2 regions of the Cupriavidus sp. GW823-FHT06D04 genome follow, and region 1 is predicted to be linked to the other one. Evidence: riboswitches for the same ligand, from Rfam matches in the RefSeq annotation. Region 1 holds a riboswitch; the other holds the start of a gene.
What was found. A riboswitch is a leader RNA that binds a small molecule or an ion and turns the genes downstream of it on or off. The one in region 1 is predicted to bind glycine.
Positions count from the first base shown of each region.

Region 2: linked by a shared signal. The riboswitch ahead of gcvT (glycine cleavage system aminomethyltransferase GcvT) and the one ahead of AC1Q7H_RS06430 (D-amino acid dehydrogenase) in region 1 are both predicted to bind glycine.

Region 1 is NZ_JBXAHL010000003.1:76,157-83,578, reverse strand. Features, by position in the region: gene AC1Q7H_RS06460 (ABC transporter substrate-binding protein) at 1-412, shown strand, start outside; gene AC1Q7H_RS06455 (DUF2848 domain-containing protein) at 480-1,169, shown strand; gene AC1Q7H_RS06450 (ABC transporter ATP-binding protein) at 1,219-1,992, shown strand; gene AC1Q7H_RS06445 (ABC transporter ATP-binding protein) at 2,010-2,735, shown strand; gene AC1Q7H_RS06440 (branched-chain amino acid ABC transporter permease) at 2,746-3,630, shown strand; gene AC1Q7H_RS06435 (branched-chain amino acid ABC transporter permease) at 3,630-4,646, shown strand; gene AC1Q7H_RS06430 (D-amino acid dehydrogenase) at 4,726-6,039, opposite strand; glycine riboswitch at 6,051-6,169, opposite strand; glycine riboswitch at 6,170-6,268, opposite strand; gene AC1Q7H_RS06425 (TonB-dependent receptor) at 6,425-7,422, shown strand, end outside.
Region 2 is NZ_JBXAHL010000010.1:138,265-145,686, reverse strand. Features, by position in the region: gene gcvP (aminomethyl-transferring glycine dehydrogenase) at 1-1,445, opposite strand, end outside; gene gcvH (glycine cleavage system protein GcvH) at 1,546-1,926, opposite strand; gene gcvT (glycine cleavage system aminomethyltransferase GcvT) at 2,015-3,142, opposite strand; glycine riboswitch at 3,241-3,366, opposite strand; glycine riboswitch at 3,388-3,475, opposite strand; gene AC1Q7H_RS15420 (YMGG-like glycine zipper-containing protein) at 3,550-3,777, opposite strand; gene AC1Q7H_RS15415 (UvrD-helicase domain-containing protein) at 4,061-6,157, shown strand; gene AC1Q7H_RS15410 (hypothetical protein) at 6,381-6,875, opposite strand; gene AC1Q7H_RS15405 (response regulator) at 7,160-7,422, shown strand, end outside.

The DNA.
Region 1 (7,422 bases):
GCAAGCCGCGCAGGGCATGACGCTGACGACATCGTTCTACTGGGATCGCGACGACGCCACGCGCGCCTGGTCGCAGCGCTTCTTCGAGAAGACCGGACGCATGCCAACGCTTGTGCATGCCGGCGTGTACTCGTCGACCACTCACTATCTGAAAGCGATCCAGGCCGCGCGCACCGACGACAGCGATGCCGTGCTGGCGCGCATGCGAGAGACCCCGGTCAATGACTTCTTCGCGAAGAACGGCACGATCCGCGCCGATGGCCTGATGGTGCACGACATGTACCTGGTCGAAGTGAAGCGGCCGCAGGAGTCGAAGCGGCCGTGGGACTACTACAAGATCAAGACCGTGATCCCCGCGAGCGAGGCGTTCCGCCCGCTCAGCGCCAGCGCCTGCCCGCTGGTCAGGAAGTAAGCCCATATCCCTCACCGAGGTCGGCATTCCAGCCGGCGCTCCACCCCATTGCAGAGAGCAACCGATCATGAAGACCCTTACCTTTGAACTCGACAGCCGCCAGGGCAAGTCGCAACGCACCGTCACCATCCACCAGCTCATCGTGGCGGGCTGGACCGGCCGCGACGTCGAAGCCATGGAAGCCCACATCCGGGAACTGGAAGAACTGGGCGTCAAGCGCCCGCCCTATACCCCGGTGTTCTACCGTGTGGCTGCGCAACGCCTGGGGCCGGCCCCGGAGATCCAGGTCAGCGGCGAGGCCAGCAGCGGCGAAGCCGAGTTCCTGCTGGTCCGGGACGGCGATGACATCCTGGTGGGCATTGCCTCGGACCATACCGACCGCGAAGCCGAGACCTACGGCATCACCGTGTCCAAGCAGATGTGCGAGAAGCCCTGTGCATCGGCCTTGTGGCGCCTTTCCGAGGTGGAAGGCCACTGGGACCAACTGGTGCTGCGCTCCTACGCCACCATCGACGGCGAGCGCGTGCTGTACCAGGAAGGCCCGGTGACCGCCATGCGCTCCCCGGCGGACCTGCTGCAGCGCTTCTGCGGCCATGGCGGCGAGTTCGGGGAAGGCTCTGCGATGCTGTGCGGAACACTGCCCGCGATCGGCGGCATCCGCCCGGCCGAGCGCTTCGAGATCGAGCTGGAAGACCCGGCGCTGGGGCGCACGCTGCGCCACGCCTACGCGGTCGCTGCGCTGCCCGTGGCGGGCTGAGCATGCCGCGCCATCCCCACTGCCACGGCAGCGCCACGGAGTCACGGCCATGCACCACGACCTGATACTAGAGACCCGCAACCTCGGCAAGGCCTTCCGCGGCTTTACCGCGGTGAGCGACGTCAACCTGCGGGTACGCCGCGGGTCGATCCATGCCTTGATCGGGCCCAACGGCGCCGGCAAGACGACTTGCTTCAACCTGCTCACCAAGTTCCTGGAGCCGACCACCGGCACCATCCTTTTCAACGGCATCGACATCACCCGTGAAAAGCCCGCGCAGATCGCGCGGCGCGGCGTGATCCGTTCGTTCCAGATCTCGGCGGTATTTCCGCACCTGACGGTGATGGAGAACGTGCGCATCGGGCTGCAGCGGCAGCTCGGCACGGCGTACCAGTTCTGGCGCAGCGAGCGCTCGCTGGACGTGCTCAATGACCGCGCCATGGAGCTGCTCGAACAGGTCGGCCTGACCGAGTTCGCGCAGACGCTGACGGTGAACCTTCCATACGGCCGCAAGCGCGCGCTGGAGATTGCCACCACGCTGGCAATGGAGCCCGAGCTGATGCTGCTCGACGAACCCACGCAGGGCATGGGCCACGAAGACGTGGACCGCGTCACGCAGCTGATCAAGAAGGTTTCGGCGGGCCGCACCATCCTGATGGTGGAGCACAACATGAGCGTGGTCTCGTCGATCGCCGACAAGATCACCGTGCTGCAGCGTGGCGCGATCCTGGCCGAAGGGCCGTATGCGGAAGTCTCGAAGGATCCGCGCGTGATGGAGGCCTACATGGGCACCGTCGACGCGGACCTGCAGGGCGCGCACTGAGACGGGAGACCAATGAGATGACGACATCCAACACACCCGCGCTCGAGATCAGGGACCTGCACGCCTGGTACGGCGAATCGCACATCCTGCATGGCGTTGACCTCACCGTGAACCGCGGCGAAGTGGTCACGCTGCTGGGCCGCAACGGCGCTGGCCGCACCACCACGCTGCGCGCGATCATGGGACTGACCGGCACGCGCAAGGGCTCGATCAAGGTCAATGGCCACGAGACCATCAGCCTGCCCACGCACAAGATCGCGCACTACGGCATTGGCTATTGCCCCGAAGAACGGGCGATCTTCTCCAGCCTCTCATGCGAAGAGAACCTGATGCTGCCGCCGGTGCTGAAGGGCGCCGACACCAGCAAGGGCATGAGCGAGACCGATATCTACGAGATGTTCCCGAACCTGAAGGAGCGCCGCCAGAGCCAGGGCACGCGTCTTTCCGGCGGCGAGCAGCAGATGCTGGCGGTCGGGCGCATCCTGCGCACCGGCGCCAACCTGCTGCTGCTCGATGAAATCTCGGAAGGATTGGCACCGGTGATCGTGCAGGCGCTTGCGCGCATGATCCTGATGCTCAAGCAGAAGGGGTACACGGTGGTGATGGTGGAGCAGAATTTCCGCTTTGCCGCGCCGCTGGCGGACCGCTTCTACGTGATGGAGCACGGCAGCATCGTCGAGCGCTTCGCGGCCAATGAGCTGCAGGCCAAGATGCCGGTGCTGCACGAACTGCTGGGCGTATAAGGAGCGACTCATGAATCTGTTTGAAATCCCGCTCCCGGCGCTGCTGTCGCAGCTGTTGCTCGGGCTCGTCAACGGCGCCTTCTACGCCATGCTGAGCCTGGGCCTGGCGGTGATCTTCGGGCTGCTGAGCGTCATCAACTTCGCGCACGGTGCGCTCTTCATGCTGGGCGCGGTGCTGGCGTGGGCCGGCATGACCTATGCGGGGCTCAGCTACTGGGCGATGCTGCTGCTGTCGCCGCTGGTGGTGGCCGCGCTGGGCGTGGTGATCGAGAAGACCATGCTGCGCTGGATCTACAAGCTCGACCATATCTACGGCCTGCTGCTGACGCTGGGCATTACGCTGGTGGTCGAAGGCATCTTCCGCTCGGTTTATGGCGTGTCCGGGCTGCCCTATGGACCGCCCGAGGCGCTGCAGGGCGCCTCCGACCTCGGCTTCATGCGCTTGCCCAATTACCGCGTGTGGGTGGTTGGGGCATCGCTGGCGGTCTGCCTGTCGACGTGGTACGTGATCGAGAAGACCAGGCTGGGCGCCTACCTGCGCGCTGGCACCGAGAACGCCAAGGTGGTCGAGGCGTTCGGCGTCAACGTGCCGCGGATGGTGACGCTGACCTATGGCTTCGGCGTGGCGCTGGCCGCGTTTGCCGGGGTGCTGGCCGCGCCGGTCATGCAGGTATCGCCGCTGATGGGCCAGAACCTAATCATCGTCGTGTTCGCGGTGGTGGTGATCGGCGGCATGGGCTCGATCATGGGTGCGATCCTGACCGGCTTGGGGCTGGGCGTGATCGAAGGGCTGGCCAAGGTGTTGTACCCGGAAGCATCTTCCACCGTTGTCTTCGTCATCATGGTGGTGGTGCTGTTGTTGCGCCCGGCAGGGCTGTTCGGAAAGGAGAAGTGATGAGCGGACAATCTATCGCCGCAATCGGCGTACGGCAGCAGCAGGTGGCGGGGCGCCTGCCAAAGCAGGTGATATACGGCGTGGTGCTGGCGTGCCTGCTGGCCGCGCCACTGGCCGGTGCGTATCCGGTGTTCGTGCTCAAGGTGCTGTGCTTCGCGCTGTTTGCGTGCGCCTTCAACCTGCTGATCGGCTATACCGGGCTGCTGTCGTTCGGCCATGCGGCCTTCTTCGGCGGCGCTGGCTATGCCGCCGGCCATGCCTTGAAGGTCTGGGGCGTGACCCCGGAAATCGGCCTGATCCTGGGCACCGCTGCGGGCGCGCTGATCGGCTACGTGGTGGGCTCGCTGGCCATCCGCCGGCAGGGCATCTACTTCTCGATGATCACGCTGGCGCTGGCGCAGATGCTGTTCTTTATCTGCCTGCAAGCGCCGTTCACCGGCGGCGAGGACGGCCTGCAGGGCATCCCGCGCGGCAAGCTGTTCGGGGTGCTGCCGCTGTCGGACGACCTGACGCTGTACTACGTGGCGCTGGCGATCATCGTGGCCGCCTTTGCGCTGATCGTGCGCACGGTGCATTCGCCGTTCGGGCAGATCCTGAAGGCGATCAAGGAGAACGAGCCGCGCGCGGTGTCGCTTGGCTATGACGTCGACCACTTCAAGCTGACCGCCTTCGTGCTGTCGGCGGCGCTGTCGGGGCTGGCCGGCTCGGTCAAGGCACTGGTGCTGGGCTTCGAGACGCTCAGCGACGTGCACTGGTCGATGTCCGGCATGGTGATCTTGATGACGCTGCTGGGGGGCCTCGGCACGCTCACCGGGCCGATTATCGGCGCGTTTGTTGTGATCGCGCTGGAGAACAAGCTTGGCGAACTGGGCGGCTACCTTGCGGCGGTGACGGGCATCGACTGGTTCAACGGGTTCGGTGAATCGGTGTCGATGGTGACGGGCATCATCTTCATCGTGTGCGTGCTGACTTTCCGCAAGGGGATTGTGGGGAGTTTGGGGCGCGGACCCGAATGAGGCGAAACCCGTCCATGCCCCTAGTTCTCTCCCCTCTCCCCTAAATGGGAGAGGGGGGAAAACATCTGCAAGTTCAGGCTCAGGCCTTGGCCAATGCCAGCGACGCACCCGGCGCGACTGCCAGCTTCGCGCCGAGATGCTGGTAGACAATCCCCGCCACCATATCCGCAGTCACCGCCGACAAGGTCCACCCCAGGTGCCCGTGCCCGGTGTTGTAGAAGATGCATGCCGTCCGCCCGCGCCCCACACGCGGCAGCATATCCGGCATCATCGGCCGCAGCCCGGCCCAAGGCACCACGCTGCGCGTGCTGACGCCGGGGAAGCACTGCTGCACCCATTCCACCAGCGGGCGGATGCGGTCGGCGCGGATATCGCGGTTGTAGCCATTGAACTCGGCAGTGCCGGCCACGCGGAAGCGGTCGTCGCCCAGGCGGCTGGTGACCAGCTTGGTTTCGTCGTCGAGCAGGCTCACCACCGGTGCCGCGGCGCGGCTGGCTTCATCGGTCAGGTTGACCGTGATCGAATAGCCCTTGACCGGATAGATGTTGACGCGGTCGCCCAGCCCCGCGGCCAGTGCGCGGCTGGCGGTGCCGGCGCAGATCACGGCGCCGTCGAAGGTGGAGCTGGCCGTGTCGGCGCCGTCCTGAACGGTCACGGTGGCGCGCCTGCCGTCGGTCTTCACCGCCCGCACGTCCTGGCCGTACAGGCAGCGCACGCCTAGCCGATCGATGGCCGCGGCCAGGCCGCTGGTGAACTTGTGGATGTCGCCGGTGGAATCGCTCTCGGTGAAATAGCCGCCATAGTAGGACCCGGCCAGCGTCGGCTCGATCGCGCGCATCTCCTCGGGCGTCACGGCGCGGCGCTCCAGCCCGCCCTGCGCCAGCAGCGCTGAGACCCGGCCGGCATGGTCGAAGCCGGCCTTGTCGCGGTAGATATGGAGGATGCCTTCCTTCTTCAGGTCGAAATCGATGCCTTCCTGCGCCGCCCAGTCGAACAGGTGCTCACGCGCGGCGATGGCCAGGCGCGCGGTCTCGATGGTGTTACGGCGGTAGTGGGGGATCGCGGCGATGAACTCGGCGAACCAGGACAGCTTGTGCCAGCTGGGCCGGGGATTGAGTAGCAGCGGGGCGTCGTTGCGCAGCATCCATTTCATGCCCTTGACGATGGTCGACCAGTGGGTCCAGACCTCGGCGTTGGAGGCCGACAACTGGCCGCCGTTGGCGAACGAGGTCTCCATGGCGGCATAGCGGTGCCGCTCGAACAGCGTGACGGAGAATCCGCGCCGGGCCAGCGCGTAGGCCGTGGTGACACCCGTGATGCCACCGCCGATGACAGCGATTGATTTCATGATCTGCAGGTTCCAGGAACGTCGATGGTGGGAGCCCGGACGCAATATGCGTGGCGGACGCCCCCTCTGTTCTGGACCTGAGAGATTCACGACACCCGGCCGCCAGGGCGGGGTACGCTTGCTCCTTCGGTATGCCGGCGGACGATAGCGTCCGGCATTCTTCAGAGTGCACTGACTGGTGATGCCGGTCCTTTTGCCTGAGAGTTTCCGGGGCGGTTGCTCCTTCGGCGCTGTGCGCGGCGGGCGCCGCGATAGTCTCTCCCTGCATCACATTGGCTTGACGCCAATCGGGGCAATGTAGTGACAAGGTCCGACGTTGGATATGCGGGTTAACACTTAGGCGGCCTGCCGCCCGCGTCGCTATGTCGCATCGGCCTGCGTCCCCATGCCCCATAAAATGTCAGCGCTCGCTCTCGGGGAGAAGCGCCGTATGCTGCGCTCAGGTGGAGTGAGCCAAAAAAAAAGACGACAACAAGGCTTTCCAGTGAAGAAAAATCGCATTGCACTGGCCGTTTCGGCGGTACTGATGGGCCCCGCCGTCGCCGCCGCCCAGGTGGTGGACGCGCTCGAGCCGCTGCAGGAGGTGGTGGTCTCGGCCAAGTCGGAGCGCGGCGAGACGCCGGCCATACCGCCCAACACGCCCTCGCCGGCCTACGGCATCAGCAGCCGCCGCATGGCCGACTTCAATGTGGTGAACACGGAAGACGCCCTCAAATACGCGCCCAACCTCGCCGTACGCAAGCGCTTCATCGGCGATATGAACTCGATCATCTCGGTGCGCAGCACCAGTTCGCGCCAGTCGGCGCGGGGGCTGGTCTATGCGGACGGCCTGCTGCTGTCCAACCTGCTGGGATCGGACTTCAGCTTCCCGCCGCGCTGGTCGCTGGTCAACAGCGCTGAGATCGAGCGCATGGATGTGCTGTACGGCCCGTATTCGGCGCTGTATCCCGGCAACTCGCTGGGTGCGACGGTGCTGATCACCACGCGCACGCCGGAGAAGTTCGAGGGCGATGCCAGCGTGCAGCTGTTCACGCAGCGCTTCAGCCTGTACGGCACGCACGACAACTTCAACGGGGTCCACGCCAACGCCTATGTGGGCGACCGCGTCGGCCCGTTCTCGTGGCTGGTCAGCGTGGACCGGCAGGACAGCAAGAGCCAGCCGCTGAGCTTCTATACCGCGGCGCGCTCCACGGCCCGTGCCACTTCCGCCGACAAGCCGGTCACCGGCGCCCACTTCGACCAGGACCAGACCGGCCGCGACCGCGTGGTGATGGGCGTGAACAGCGAGGGCGTCACGCATACCGTGCAGGACCAGCTCAAGCTCAAGCTTGGCTACGACATCACCAATACCCTGCAGGCGCAGTTCACTGCCGCCTACTGGCAACAGGACCGCTCCAGCGCCACGGGCAGCTACCTGCGCGATGCCAG
Region 2 (7,422 bases), on a different contig from region 1:
GCCAGTGCCGCCGGGAAGGCGTCCTGCGCGACGGCCTCGAGCTTGTCGAAGTCCAGTTCGGCGGGCAGCGGCTTGCCTTGCGTGAACACTTCCCACAGCGCGACCACGTCGGCGCGGCTGGCGGTCTCGTCCAGCGAGATGCCGACGCGCGTGGCGCTGATATGGCGCAGGTTGATGCCGCGCGCGGTGGCCGCGGCATGGATCGCATCGGTGTTGAAGCCGGTTTCCAGCGTCAGCGTGTCAAAGAAGCTGGCGTTGGTGCGCGCGAAGCCCAGCGCCTGCAGGCCGGCGGCCAGCGTCGCGGTCAGGCGGTGCACGCGCTGCGCGATGCGCTTCAGGCCCTGCGGGCCGTGGTAGACGGCATACATCGAGGCCATCACGGCCAGCAGCACCTGCGCGGTACAGATGTTCGAGGTGGCCTTCTCGCGGCGGATATGCTGCTCGCGCGTCTGCAGGGCCAGGCGATAGGCCTTGTTGCCCTGCGCATCGATGGTCACGCCCACCAGGCGGCCCGGCATCGAGCGCTTGAAGGCGTCCTTCACCGCCATATAGCCGGCGTGCGGGCCGCCGAAGCCCAGCGGCACGCCGAAGCGCTGCGAGTTGCCCACGGCCACGTCGGCACCCCATTCGCCGGGTGCGGCGATCAGCGTCAGCGCCAGCAGGTCGGCGGCAGCCACCACCAGGCCGCCGGCCGCGTGCACGGCATCGGCGATGGCGCTGTAGTCGTTGACGTCGCCGTTCACGCCCGGGTACTGCAGCAGCACGCCGAAGGCGTTGGCCGCGGCGGCCTCGGCAGCGGGGCCGACCTTGACCTCGATGCCCATCGGCAGCGCGCGCGTGCGTACCACTTCCAGCGTCTGCGGCAGCACGTCGTCGGCCACGTAGAAGGTGTTCGAGTCGTGCTTGTTCACGCGCTGCAGCAGTGTCATGGCTTCGGCCGCGGCAGTGCCTTCATCCAGCATCGACGCATTGGCGATGTCCAGGCCGGTCAGGTCGGTGACCATCTGCTGGAAGTTCAGCATCGCTTCCAGGCGGCCCTGCGAGATTTCCGGCTGGTAAGGCGTGTAGGCGGTGTACCAGGCCGGGTTCTCGAAGATATTGCGCAGGATGACGCCGGGCGTGACGGTGTTGTAGTAGCCCTGGCCGATAAAGCTCTTCAGCACCTTGTTCCTGCCTGCCAGGCCGCGCAGCTTTGCCAGCGCGGCTTCCTCGCTCAGCGGCTCGGTGAACTCGCCCATCGGCATGCCGTCGCGGCGGCGGATAGCGGCGGGGATGACGGCGTCGATCAGCGCGGCGCGGCTGTCATAGCCGAGCACCTTCAGCATGTGCTGCTGTTCGGGAGTATCGGGGCCGATATGGCGGGCGGCGAAGGCGTCGCGCGCCTCCAGTTCGGCCAGCGTGGGCCGGGTTACTTGGGCGGCGTTCATGGGAAGCGGGGCGTTCATTGGCAAGAACCTCGTGGGGTGCGCGCCGGCCGGTGGTCAGCCGGGACGGCGCGCGTCAGTCTGCAGTGGCCGGTCCATCGTTGGACCGGCGCCGCCGGCGTCAGGCGCCGACGCTGGCCTTGTAGGCGTCGGCCGACATCAGGCCGTTGACGTCGTCGCCGTTGGCCGGCTTGAGCTTGAACAGCCACGCGTCGAAGGCGTCGGCATTGACGCTTTCCGGCGCGGCCGTGGCGGCCTCGTTGACGGCGATCACTTCGCCGGCCACTGGGGCGTAGATGTCAGAAGCGGCCTTTACCGATTCGACCACTGCCAGCGCGTCGCCGGCACCGACCGACTTGCCCACTTCGGGCAGTTCCAGGAAGACGATGTCGCCCAGCGCGTCCTGCGCGTGGTCGGTGATGCCGATGGTGAGCGTGCCGTCGGCTTCGACGCGTACCCACTCATGCGACTCGGTGTACTTGAGGTCAGCGGGGAAATTCATGGAGGTTCTCCGGATACAGATCTGTTTCTTGTTGGGTGATGCCTGCCCGGCAAGCGCCGGCAGGCGAGGGCGACCGTTGGTATGAGCCTCAGCTCACGAGTGCCTTGCCATTACGCACAAACGGCAGTTTAACCACAGTCGCGTTGAGTTTGCGGTCGCGGATCTCCACCTGCACGGTATCGCCCACGGCGACATCCTTCGGCAGGCGGGCAAAGGCGATGGACTGCGACAGCGACGGGCTGAAGGTGCCGCTGGTGATTTCACCGTCACCGGCCGGGGTGATCACTTTCTGGTGGGCGCGCAGGACGCCGCCTTTGTCACGCAGGATCAGCCCGAGGAATTGCTGGCGCGAACCGGCCGCGCCCAGTGCTGCCTTGCCGGTGAAATCGCGCTCGCTCTGCAGGTCCACCGTCCAGGCCAGGCCCGCATCCAGCGGCGAGGTGTTGATATCCATGTCCTGGCCGTACAGGTTCATGCCGGCTTCCAGGCGCAGGGTGTCGCGCGCGCCCAGGCCCGCCGGACGCACGCCGGCGGCGTTCAGCTTTTCCCAGACGGCGGCAACGTTTTCGGCCGGCACCACCAGCTCGAAGCCGTCTTCGCCGGTGTAGCCGGTGCGGGCCACCATGATCTCGCCGATGGCCGGGTCCTGGACCACGGCGGCGTTGAAGGGCTTGAGCGTGTCCGACGGCTGGGTCGAGGGGAAGGTGCTCCACACCGTGGTGCGGGCGTTGGGCCCCTGCACGGCGACGATGGCCAGAGGCTGCACGCCTGCAGGCGCAACATCTTCACGGCGCGGCGTGATGGTCACATCGCTGCCGGTGGCGGCATTGCGCGCGCGGATCCATTCGATGTCGCCCAGCGCGGTGCTGGCGTTGACGACCAGGCGGAAGCGGTCCTCGGCAAAAAAGTAGACGATCAGGTCGTCGATCACGCCGCCTTTCTCATCCAGCATGCAGGAGTAGAGCGCCTTGCCCGGGGTCTGCAGCTTGTCGACATTGTTGGCCAGCAGGCCGCGCAGGAAGCTGCGGGTATTGGCGCCGGTGAGGTCGACCACGCACATGTGCGACACGTCGAACATGCCGGCGTCGGTGCGCACGGCATTGTGTTCTTCGATCTGGGAGCCGTAGTTGACCGGCATGTCCCAGCCGCCGAAATCAACCATGCGGGCGCCGAGGGCGCGGTGGATGGCGTTGAGGGGCGTGGCCTGGAGCGTCATGGAATCCTCGGGGGCAATCTCGGTTGGCGAAAACAAAAAAGGGCCATCCGCCGCAACGCTCGCCGCGCCTGAATGTGGCGTAGCAATCCGCTGCGGCGGATGACCCCTCTGTCCTCGATACCTGAGAGATTACAAGGCGGATCCTGCAGGACCCCATCCTCGTGCGCCCCTTCGGTGGGCACGCTCGCCACGAATGGCGGGTGCCGCTCTCCAGAGTGCGGCATGCATCGTGTGCATATTGCATGCCGATCCGATCGGTCCGTGGTGCCTGAGAGTTTTCGGGTGATACCCCTTCGGCGGCGCAGGCGATGCGCGCTCTCCCGGTCGGATGCGCGCAATGTACGGGAGGCCCCGGCCTTTGTCAAACCGGCCAGGGAGCCTGCCGTACCTGTCGCTGCGGGTCTGGCTTACTTCTTCTTGTCGTCGGTGACAACGTTACCGATCACGCCGCCCACGGCCGCGCCACCCAGCGTACCCAGCGCACTGCCTTCGGTGAGGATGGCGCCGCCCACGGCACCCGCGCCCGCGCCAATGGCGGTATTACGCTGCTTCGGGGTCATGTCCGCGCAACCGGCAAAGGCCGCGACGGTCGCGCCGATCAGGGTCACCTTGGTCAAAGTCTGCAGGGTTTTCATTATTGGCTCCGGTGTGATGATTCAAGCATGTCACCCCTGCCGCGCAGGCCGGGGGGACATATCAGTTAGAGCGTTGCGTTGCGCGATTGGCTCCGGCCTTTACGAAGTGTTACGCCAGTGACACAACCGGCCCTGTCAACGCGGTTTGCGCTGACTGACCTGCCGCGGCCAGCGTGTTAACATCGTCAGCTTTGCCGCCGAGCCCGTTTTTGGGGTGCCGGCGTGTCCCGCCTGGCCTTCCGCTGTTCCTGCTGATTTCCCCGCCTCCAACCGCATCCCTCGCATGACCCATGGCCTGAACCCCGCCCAATCTGAAGCCGTCCGCTACCTGGACGGCCCTTGCCTGGTGCTGGCCGGGGCGGGCTCCGGCAAGACCCGGGTGATCACGCAGAAGATCGCGCATTTGATCGAGGACAAGGGTTTCGAGCCGCGCCATATCGCCGCCGTCACCTTTACCAACAAGGCCGCCAAGGAGATGCAGGAGCGTATCGGCAAGCTGATGGAGGGCAAGACCACGCGCGAGGGCAAGCGCATCCCGCTCAAGCAGCTGACGGTCTGTACCTTCCACTCGCTCGGGGTGCAAATCCTGCGCATGGAGGCCGAGCACGTGGGCCTGAAGCCGCAGTTTTCGATCATGGATTCGGATGATTGCTTCGGCCTGATCCAGGAGCAGCTGGGCACCACCGACAAGAAGCTGATCCGCGGCGTACAGGGCACGATCTCGCTGTGGAAGAACGGCATGGTCGATCCGGAGGCAGCGATCGCGCAGGCCGCCAATGCCGACGAGCACCAGGCCGCGCTGGTCTACCGCAACTACGTGGCAACGCTGCACGCCTACCAGGCGGTGGATTTCGACGACCTGATCCGCCTGCCTGCCGAGCTGTTCGCGCGCAATGAAGCCGTGCAACTCAAGTGGCAGAACCGCCTGCGCTACTTTCTGGTCGACGAATACCAGGACACCAACGCCTGCCAGTACCAGTTGCTGAAACTGCTGGCGGGTGGCTCGCACCTGCGCGCGCCGGCCTTTACCGCGGTGGGCGACGACGACCAGGCCATCTATGGCTGGCGCGGCGCCACGCTGGACAACCTGCGCGGGCTGCAGACCGATTTCCCGGACCTGAAGGTGATCAAGCTGGAGCAGAACTACCGCTCCACCGTGCGCATCCTGGAAGCGGCCAACGCGGTCATCGCCAACAACCCCAAGCTGTTCGACAAGAAGCTGTGGAGCGAGCACGGCATGGGCGACCCCATCGCCATCCACCCGATGAACGACGAGGAGCACGAGGCCGAGTCGGTGGTGTTCCGCCTGTCCGCGCACAAGTTCGAGCGCCGCGCGCAGTTCCGCGACTACGCCATCCTCTATCGCGGCAACCACCAGGCGCGGCTGTTCGAGCAGATCCTGCGGCGCGAGCGCATTCCCTATGTACTGTCGGGCGGCCAGAGCTTCTTCGACAAGGCCGAGATCAAGGACATCTGCGCCTACCTGCGCCTGATTGCCAACCCCGACGACGATCCCGCCTTTATCCGCGCCATCACCACGCCGCGCCGCGGCGTGGGCAACACCACGCTGGAAGCGCTGGGCACCTTTGCTGGCCAGGCCAAGGTGTCGCTGTTCGAGGCCGCGATGATGGGCGGCATCGAAGGCAAGCTGCAGCCGCGCCAGCTGGAGCCGTTGCGCATATTCTGCGAATCGATGGTGCGGCTGGCCGACCGCGCGGCCAAGGATCCGGCCACCGTGGTGCTGGACGACCTGATGGAAGGCATCCACTACGAGGCCTACCTGTACGACAGCTTCGACGAACGGCAGGCGCAGTCGCGCTGGACTAACACGCTGGAATTCCTGGACTGGCTCAAGCGCAAGGGCACCAAGCCAGAAGGCGCCGAGGGCGAGGAAGCCACCGGCTTCGACAATGCCGACGGCTTCGGCAGCGAAGGCAAGAACCTGCTCGAACTGACCCAAACCGTGGCGCTGATGAGCATGCTGGAAGGCCGCGAGGAAGACCCCGACGCGGTGCGGCTGTCCACGCTGCATGCGTCCAAAGGGCTGGAATATCCGCACGTGTTCCTGGTCGGCGTGGAAGAGGGCATCCTGCCGCACTGCCGCGAAGACGAGGACATGAGCGACGAAAAGATCGAGGAAGAGCGGCGGCTGATGTATGTCGGCATCACCCGCGCGCAGCGCAGCCTGCATGTCAGCTGGTGCAAGAAGCGCAAGCGCGCGCGCGAGACCTACTCGTGCCAGCCTTCGCGCTTTATCGGCGAGATGAAGCTGGAGGAAGCGCCTGCGCCAGTCGATGAAACCCCGGCGATGAGCCCCAAGGACCGGCTCGGCGCGCTCAAGGCACTGCTGGGAACCGGCGGCAAGACGGCCCCGGGCTGAACGGGCGCTACAGTCCCGATACAAAGGCCTGCGAGGCTGACAAGACGCCGGGCGCAGGCGTCCCTAGTATGGCGGCTGTGCTGCTCGCGCCGTGTGCGCGGGTGGCGCCGCGGCAGGCCCGCCCGGTCTGCCTGCTGCGCCGGACGTCTCGTTCGGAACTTCCCTGTTATTCGGCCCCCGGCGCGCGAGCGTGCGGGGGCGTTTTTTTGCCGCGGCCGCGAACCTACCGCTGCGGTCCGCCCGGCGGCATCATCATCGCGCCCGCGGGCGGCAAGCCCATCCAGCGCGCGGCTTCGGGCGCGGCGCGCAGGCGCCGGCGCTGGGCCGGGTCGAGGCTGTCGTCCAGCGCCAGCCAGCGTTCGCGCACCGCGCGGCGGTCCTGCTCCAGCGCATCGTGCAGTCGGTCCATGGCCTGCGCGCGCGGCCGCAGCGGTGCGTCGGGGGTTTCGTCGGCCGTCTCGCGCAGCAGGCGCGCGTGCAGTTCCAGTGCATGGGCCTCGGCTTCGCGAGTGGCGCTGCGTGCGGCCTGCCAGAGCTTGGCCTGCGCGGCACTGAGTCCCAGCGACTCGGCGGATGCCGGCGCGGAGGGCGGTGGCGGCATCGCCCCTGTCGGCGGCGGGCCGGATTGCAGCGCGCTGGCCGGCGTGGCCAGCAGGCACGCGGTGCACAGCGCCAGCAGGGAAGCGGCGGTGCGCAGGCGGGTCGGCGGAAATGGCATAGCGTTCTCCTGTGATGGCAGACACCGTCGTGGCAACGTGCCGCGCGATGCCCGCGGTTGGCTCGGGTCAATGCCGGTCCATGCTAGGGAAGGCCGCATGCCAATGCTTGAGCACTTGGTCAGGCCCGTACTGCAATCCCGTACAAAGCATGGCTGGCCGGCAAGGCTGCGTATCAGGGCTGATACAAAGCCGGCATAGTGGGGGCATCGCGGGCTGGTAAAGTTGGGCACCGCATGCCCCCGGCACCGGCCCTTGCTACCGGTATATGCCGATCCCTTCGCTTATGGAATTCACCCCCACGCTTCCCATCCGCCTGCTGATCGTCGACGACGATCCCCAGATCCGCGCCATGCTGGCCGACTACCTGTCCACCTTCGGCATGCAGGCCGACGGCGTCGAGGGCGGTGCCGAGATGCGGCAGGCGATGGCCGCCACGCGCTACGACCTGGTGATCCTTGACCTGTCGCTGCCCGGCGAAAACGGCCTGGCGCTGTGTCGCGAACTGCGCGCGCGCACCGAAGTCGCGGTCATCATGCTGACCGCGCG